One region of the Streptomyces pallidus (ex Mingjun et al. 2026) genome, then DNA from elsewhere that is predicted to be linked to it. Evidence: predicted binding sites of a transcription regulator. Region 1 holds the regulator's gene; the other holds the start of a gene.
What was found. The regulator HspR, encoded in region 1, represses chaperone genes until heat shock. The targets are predictions, from matches to a motif close to TTGAGNNNNNNNNNCTCAA.
Positions count from the first base shown of each region.

Region 2: a site for HspR is predicted at 2,636-2,654, ahead of lon (endopeptidase La). Genes of this name have one in related genera too.

Region 1 covers NZ_CP196181.1:3,747,671-3,751,712, forward strand. The annotation lists gene ACSHWO_RS16370 ((2Fe-2S)-binding protein) at 1-23, opposite strand, end outside; gene ACSHWO_RS16375 (hypothetical protein) at 20-262, opposite strand; gene ACSHWO_RS16380 (helix-turn-helix transcriptional regulator) at 365-1,384, shown strand; gene ACSHWO_RS16385 (heat shock protein transcriptional repressor HspR) at 1,484-1,954, opposite strand; gene dnaJ (molecular chaperone DnaJ) at 1,956-3,134, opposite strand; gene grpE (nucleotide exchange factor GrpE) at 3,183-3,869, opposite strand; gene dnaK (molecular chaperone DnaK) at 3,869-4,042, opposite strand, start outside.
Region 2 covers NZ_CP196181.1:2,729,457-2,733,498, reverse strand. The annotation lists partial or broken gene ACSHWO_RS11635 (sulfurtransferase) at 1-675, shown strand, start outside; gene ACSHWO_RS11630 (DinB family protein) at 688-1,230, shown strand; gene ACSHWO_RS11625 (DUF4097 family beta strand repeat-containing protein) at 1,378-2,133, shown strand; partial or broken gene ACSHWO_RS11620 (DUF1877 family protein) at 2,152-2,313, opposite strand; gene lon (endopeptidase La) at 2,677-4,042, shown strand, end outside.

The DNA of each region.
Region 1 (4,042 bases):
AAGCCGCGGTCATCGGGGGTCATACCGTGCTCTCCACGACAAGGGCTGCGGAATCGGCGTCTGCGGGGTTCGAGCGCCACCCGCTGTCCAGCGGGGCCTCACGCCATCCGCTGTCCGCCGAGGGCTCGCGCCATCCGCTGTCCTCCGCCTGGACGTCCGCGGCACCTCCGGCGCCCCCCAGCGCGGCTGCGGCGAGTCCCAGACCGGCCACAGCCGAGAAGATGACGGTGGCAAGCGCCGAGCGAAGCATTCTCTTGTTCATGGTCGGCTTCGTCCTCACTTGATGAAATCCTCTCCCCCGCCTGTCAGACGATGGCTCATTCAGGCACGTCGCTGCCACAGGGACGATGCATCATGTTCTTGCATGTTCAGGACCCTGGGGGGTGGAGATTTGACAATAAACACAACAAAAGCGACACATCCCCACTCGGTCGCGAACCTGTGCTCCGAAGGAGCGCGCCTCTACACGAGCGCGCTGCGGACCGGTCGCATCGCACGTGGCGACGTGGAAGCGGCACCCTGCCTGCTCGACCTGGCCCTGCTCCAGCCGGATCCTGATGACGTCAATTCACTGCGCCCGGTTCCACCGGCGGTTGCGCTGGCCCAGCGGCTGCATCCGATCGAACGCGAGATCCGCGAGCGGCACCGCGATTCTCTCGAACTCTCCGAAGCGTTCGAGCCGTTTCTCGCCATCAGTGCGCAGGCTCCGGCCAGCACCCACGCCATCACCGTGCTGGAGGGCTTCGACGCCATCAACGCCGCCCTCAACCTGGCCACCGCCGAGTGCCACACCGAGATGCTCACCGTCCAGCCCGGTGGCGCCCGCCCCAGCCTGGAGCTTACGGAGGCCCTGGAGCGCGACCAGCCGCTGACCGACCGCGGTGTCCGGATCCGTACCCTCTACCAGCACACGGTCCGCCACAGCCGGGGCACGCTCGCGTACGTCGACATCCTCAAGGCCGGCAAGGTCGAGGTGCGCACACTGGAGGAGCTCTTCGAACGGCTCATCATCTTCGACCGCACGGTCGCCTTCATCCCCGCCAGCGACGACCGCCAGGTGGCCCTGGAGCTGCGCCACCCGGGGCTCGTGGACTACCTCATCAAGGTGTTCGAGCAGCTGTGGCACCGCGCGGTGCCGCTACAGGAGGAAGTGACCTACCAGCCCACCCGGGACGGCATCTCGGGCGTGCAGCGCACCATCGCCCAGCTCCTCGTCGAGGGGCACGTGGACGAGGCCATCGCCCGCCGGCTGGGCATGAACGTACGGACCTGCCGGGCGCACATCGCCAAGCTCGCCAGCACCCTCGGCAGCGGCAGCCGCGCCCAACTCGGCTTCCTCATCGCCCGGTCCGGGATCCTGGAGGAGGGCGGGCCGGACTGCTGAGGCGGGACGGCGGGACGGCCGCGAGGACGCCGGAGGCCCCGCCCGGGACGAACCCGGGCGGGGCCTCCGTCATGTCGCCGTGTCGGCGCCGCGCCGCCGCTAGTCGTTCGTCCGCTTCGGCGCGGGACGCCAGACGACGAGGGCGTTGCCGGCCACCGGCGGCTGGTACTTGACCAGGTCGCGGCGGTACGAGGCGTGCACCTGGGCCTCGCGCTGCTGCATCACGGCGGCCGCGCCCTCGACCGCGGCCGAGAGCTCGGCCACGCGCTGCTGGAGGGCCTCGACCTGGTTCTGCAGCTCGATGATCCGCTTGATGCCGGCCAGGTTGATGCCCTCGTCCTGGGACAGCGCCTGCACCGTGCGGAGCAGCTCGATGTCCCTGGCCGAATATCGCCGTCCGCGGCCCGCCGTGCGGTCCGGGGAGACCAGGCCGAGGCGGTCGTACTGGCGCAGGGTCTGTGGGTGCAGACCCGAGAGCTGGGCGGCCACCGAGATCACGTAGACCGGCGTCTCGTCGGTCAACTCGTACGCCCCGCCACCGAAGCGGGGCTGTCGTCGGCGGCCGTCCATGTCATGCTCCCTTCGCGGACTCGAACAGCGCGGCACGCGGGTCGTCCGACTCCGTCGCGTCGCGGTACATCTCCAGTGCCTCGCGGGCCTTGTCCGTCAGCGCGGACGGGACCGCGACCTCCACCGTCACCAGCAGGTCGCCGCGGGTGCCGTCCTTGCGGACCGCGCCCTTGCCGCGGGCCCGCATGGTGCGGCCCGTCGGGGTGCCCGGCGGCAGCTTCAGCGTCACTGCGGGCCCGCCCAGGGTCGGGACCTTGATCTCGGCGCCCAGGGCCGCCTCGGAGATCGTCACCGGGACGGTCACCGTCAGGTTGTCGCCCTTGCGGCCGAAGACCGGGTGGCTGCCCACGTGGACGACGACGTACAGGTCGCCGGCCGGGCCCCCGCGCTCGCCCGGCGCGCCCTTGCCGCGCAGCCGGATCCGCTGGCCGTCGGAGACGCCCGCCGGGATCCGGACCTGCATGGTCCGCGAGGACTTGGCGCGGCCGCTGCCCTTGCACACCTCGCAGGGCGTCTCCGCGATCAGGCCCCGGCCCTTGCAGTCCGCGCAGGGGTCGGTCAGCGAGAAGCCTCCGCCGCTGCCCCGCGAGACCTGGCCGGTACCGACGCAGGTCGGGCACACCCGGGGGGTGCCGTTCTTGTCGCCGGTGCCGGAGCAGGCCTTGCAGGGGGCCTGGGAGGACATCCGGAGCGGGACCGTGGCCCCGTCCACCGCCTCCGTGAACGAGAGGGTGACCTCGGACTCGATGTCCTGGCCCCGGCGCGGCTGGGTCCGGGTCCCCGGACCGGCGCCGCCCCGGTTGAACAGGCCGCCGAACACGTCGCCGAGGCCGCCGCCGCCGAAGCCGCCCGCGCCGCCGCCCTGGGCGCCCCCGAAGAGGTCGCCCAGGTCGAAGTTGAAGGAGCCGCCGCCCGCGCCGGGACCGGGGCGGAAGCCACCGTTCCCGAACAGCGCGCGGGCGTCGTCGTACTCCTTGCGCTTCTTGGCGTCGCCCAGGATGTCGTTCGCCTCGGAGATCTCCTTGAAGCGCTCCTCGGCCTCGGCGTCGCCCTTGTTGGCGTCCGGGTGGAACTCGCGGGCGAGCTTCCGGTACGCCTTCTTGATCTCCGCTTCGGTGGCGTCCTTGGGGACACCGAGGACCTTGTAGTAGTCCTTCTCGACGAAGTCCTTCGTGCTCATCCCCGGCGTCCCTCCTCTCGTGCCGTCACATGATCAGCTTTGCGGATGTCAGCCCTTGTCGGCTGCATCCGCGTCCTTGTCCGAAGGCGTGTCGCCCTCCCCGGACTCGGACTTCGGGGCCGCACCCGGCTGGGGCTCGGCCACCGCGACCCGCGCGGGGCGGATCGTGCGCTCGCCGATCCGGTACCCGGGCTGCAGGATCGCCACGCAGGTCGTCTCGGTGACGTCCGGCGCGTACGAGTGCATCAGGGCCTCGTGGATCGTCGGGTCGAAGGGCTCGCCCTCCTTGCCGAACTGCTGGAGGCCCAGCTTGGCCGCAGCCGTCTCCAGCGATTCGGCCACCGACTTGAAGCCGCCGACCAGTTCGCCATGGTCCCTCGCCCGGCCGATGTCGTCCAGGGTCGGGAGCAGCTCGGTCAGCAGGTTCGCGACCGCGATCTCCTTGACGGCGATGCGGTCCCGCTCCACGCGGCGACGGTAGTTCTGGTACTCCGCCTGGAGCCGCTGGAGGTCACCGGTGCGCTCGGAGAGCGCCGTACGGGCCTGGTCCAGCTGCGCCACCAGGGCCGCGTCCGCGCCCTGGGCGGACTGGTCGGACTGTGCTCCGGAGTCCCCGGCCGGGGCCGCCGGCTCCTCGGAGGAGGAGTCGGCGGTCTTCGGCTCGGCGGCGTCCTCAGGGGTCGCGCCGTTGGGGACTTCGGGCTTCTCCTCGAAACCCGCGGTCTCCTCCGGCATCAGGCCGCGCCGCCCTTCGGCTTCTCGTCGTCGACGATCTCGGCGTCGACGACATCGTCATCGGCACCGCCGGCCTTGGCCTGGCCCGCGTCACCAGCGCCGCCGGCGGCCTGGGCGCCCTGGGCGTCGGCGTAGATCGCCTGGCCGAGCTTCTGGCTGACCGCGGCGACCTT
Region 2 (4,042 bases), 1.0 Mb from region 1:
GACCACGACGCCCCCGCCCCGCACACCATGCCCGGCGCGGACGCGTTCGCCGCGGCCGCGCGCGACCTCGGTATCGACGACACCAGCACCGTCGTCGTCTACGACGGCGCCGGTGTCTACTCCAGCGCCCGCGCCTGGTGGATGCTGCGCGCCATGGGCTTCGACCGGGCCGCCGTCCTCGACGGCGGCCTGCCGGCCTGGACCGCCGCCGGGCTGCCCGTCGAGGAGACCGGGCCCGCGTACGAGGGCCCGCGCGGCTCCTTCACGGCCCGCCCCCGCGCCGGGCTGCTGGTGGACGGCGACGCCGTGGCCGCCGCCCTGGCCGACCCGGACGCGGCCGTCCTCGACGCCCGGACGCGGGAGCGCTTCGCCGGCACCGCCCCGGAGCCGAGGCCGGGGCTGCGCGGGGGCCACATGCCGGGGGCGGTCAACCTGCCGTTCGGGGAGCTGCTGGGGGAAGGCGGCCTGATGCGGCCCGCCGGCGAACTCAGGGACGCCTTCGAGGCGTTGACGGGGGGCCGCGAGCGGCTGTACTTCAGCTGCGGGTCGGGGGTGACGGCCTGCGTCCTCGCCCTCGGAGCGGTCCTCGCCGGGTACCCGTCCGCATCCCTCGCCGTGTACGACGGCTCGTGGACGGACTGGGCCGCGAGCCCGGAGCGGCCCGCCGTGACGGGCCGTCGGGCGGAGCTGATCCCGGGCGACACCTCGGAGCGGCGATTCAGCGGACCGACCACCGGGGACGAGCGGAGCATCCTCACCGACGTCCTGGAGGCGCAGCGCGCCACCCTGGAACTGAAGTGCGCGGGGCTGGGCGCGGAGCTGGCCCTGCGGCCGGTCGAGCCGTCCACGCTCTCGCTGCTCGGGCTCGTCCGGCACCTCGCCGACGTGGAGCGGCGCTGGTTCCGGCAGGTCCTGGCCGGTCAGGAGGCGCCGGCCCGGTTCTCCTCGGCGGCGGACCCGGACGGTGACTTCGACTTCGCCGGGGCGGGCCGCCCCGGCCCCGGTACCGCCGGGGCCGCGAAGGAGGCGTGGGAGGCCTGGCGCGCCGAGGTGGCGTTCGCCCGGGCGTTCACCGCTGCCGCGCCCGACCTCGACGCGGAGGGCGAGGACGGCTGGCGCGGGCGGGTGTCCCTGCGCTGGGTGCTGGTCCACATGATCGAGGAGTACGCCCGCCACAACGGCCACGCGGACCTGCTGCGCGAGCGGATCGACGGCTCGGTCGGCGTCTGACGCTGCCACCGCGGGCGCGCGGCGCAGGGCGCGGACGCGGGGTGAGGGGCGGGGGCCGCGGGCCCGCGGATCCGGGGGACAACCCCACCCCGGATCCGGGTACCGGCACCATCGGCCCGCCGTGGCCGCACCTGGCAGGGTCGGGGCATGGCCTTCCACCGCGTTCCGTCCCGGTCCGTCCGCGCGGCGCTCGTCGCCTCGGCCGGTGCCCTGCTCCTGTCCGCATGCGTGTTCGACGAGCGGCTGACGACCCTCTCGGACGACGCCGAGGTCACCGGGGAGGTCACCGCGGTCGAGGTGCCGGACGCCCGCAGCGGCTCCGTGGAGGTGGTCCCGGGCAGCGGCCCCGGAGTCCGCATCCACCGCACGGTCCGCTACCGCGGCGGCACGGAGCCGGTGCCGGGGCGGCAGCTGTCGCAGGGCCGCCTCGTCCTCACCGACGGCTGCTCCGGCTCCGGCCCCTGTTCCACCGACTGGCGGCTGGAGGTCCCGGCCGGCGCGACGGTCAAGCTGGCCGGCAGCAGCGGCCGTCTCACCGTCACCGGCGTGGCCGCCGCCGACCTCACGACCTCCTCCGGCGACGTCCGGGCCGAGGGCGTCACGGGTCCGCTGCGGGTCCGCACCACCTCGGGCTCGGTCACCGCGACCGGCCTGACCGGGGCGAGCGCCGATGCCGTGGCCTCCTCGGGCGACGTCCTCCTGGAGTTCGCGAAGGGGCCGGGTTCGGTGTCGGCGGAGACCACCTCGGGCGACGTCACCCTGCGCCTGCCCGCGGCCCCCTACCGGGTCGAGGCGGCCACCGACTCGGGCCGCAAGGAGGTCTCCGTCCCCACGGATCCGGCCGCCGCGGCCCGGCTCGCGACCCGTACGTCCTCCGGCGACATCCGCATCTCCGCGGCGTAGCCCGGCCCCAGGGCGGGTTCAGGAGATCCACATGAGCACGGCGTGCCCGTCGCGGGCGGCGGCCCCGAAGAACCGCGCCAGGTCCCGGTAGGCGGCGGCCACCCACTCCAGCGGCTCGCCGCGCTCCCAGACGACGACCGGGTAGACGTGCGCCGCGGCCAGGTCCTGCGGGGTGGCGCCCGCTCGAACTCGGCGGGGGCGAGGCGTACGTACTCTCCGATCATGCTCATGCCCCCATGCTGGACCGGGCCACTGACATCGCCGTCCGTTTTCGGCGGCGCCCCTGCCCGGTCGGTTCGTTCGAGGCCCGGCAGGTCACGGGACCGCGGGGGTGGCGCTTCGTGTCGCTGCCCGGCGGGGACCCTGCCGTGTGCTCCCGCGCCGCAGCGGCCGGGAAGGAGTAGCCGGCTCAGGCGGTCCCGGGCCCGTGACCCGACCCCTTCTCCGGGCGTGTTCGCCGGAGGCGAACGGTAGTTGGGGAACACCGGGAGGCGCACATGCATTGAGTCGGCATAGCTCAACTTCACTGCCGAAGGGAAGATCATGGCTTCGACGTCCGTAAAGCTCACCCTGCCCGTGTTGCCGCTCGACGACGAGGTCGTGCTGCCCGGCATGGTCGTTCCCCTGGACCTGACCGACGCCGAGGTGCGCGGCGCCGTCGAGGCGGCCCAGGCCGCGGTCCGCAGCGGGAAGCCCCGGGTGCTGCTCGTGCCGCGCATCGACGGGAAGTACGCGGGCACCGGTGTGCTGGGGACGGTCGAGCAGGTGGGCCGGCTCTCCGACGGCGATCCCGGCGCGCTCATCCGCGGCGTCGGCCGCGTCCGCATCGGCGCCGGGACCACCGGCCCCGGCGCCGCGCTGTGGGTCGAGGGGGAGAGCATCGACGAGCGGCTCGCCGACCCGCTGCCCGGATCGGTCACCGAGCTCGTCAAGGAGTACAAGGCCCTCGCCACCAGCTGGCTCAAGAAGCGCGGCGCCTGGCAGGTCGTGGACCGCATCCAGCAGATCGACGGCGTCTCCGCCCTCGCCGACAACTCCGGCTACTCGCCCTTCCTGACGGTGGCCCAGAAGGTCGAGCTGCTGGAGACCGCCGACCCCGTCGCCCGCCTCAAGCTCGCCATCACCTGGCTGCGCGAGCACCTCGCCGAGCAGGACGTCGCCGAGTCCATCGCCAAGGACGTCCAGGACGGGGTCGACAAGCAGCAGCGGGAGTTCCTGCTGCGGCGTCAGCTGGAGGCCGTCCGCAAGGAACTGCGCGAGCTGAACGGGGAGAAGGAGGGAGAGGCCTCCGACGACTACCGCAGCCGCGTCGAGGCCGCCGACCTCCCCGAGAAGGTGCGGGAGGCCGCGCTCAAGGAGGTCGACAAGCTGGAGCGGTCCAGCGACCAGTCCCCGGAGGGCTCCTGGATCCGCACCTGGCTCGACACCGTCCTCGAACTGCCCTGGAACGAGCGGACCGAGGACGCCTACGACATCACCGGCGCCCGCGCCGTCCTCGACGCCGAGCACGCCGGGCTGGACGACGTGAAGGACCGCATCACCGAGTACCTCGCCGTCCGCAAGCGCCGCACCGACCGCGGCATGGGCGTCATCGGCGGCCGCCGCGGCGGGGCCGTCCTCGCCCTCGTCGGCCCGCCCGGCGTCGGCAAGACCTCCCTCGGCGAGTCCGTCGCGCACGCCATGGGACGCACGTTCGTCCGCGTCGCGCTCGGCGGCGTACGGGACGAGGCCGAGATCCGCGGCCACCGGCGCACGTACGTCGGCGCGCTGCCCGGCCGCATCGTCCGCGCCATCAAGGAGGCCGGGTCCATGAACCCGGTCGTGCTCCTCGACGAGATCGACAAGGTCGGCTCCGACTTCCGCGGCGACCCGGCGGCCGCCCTGCTGGAGGTCCTGGACCCGGCGCAGA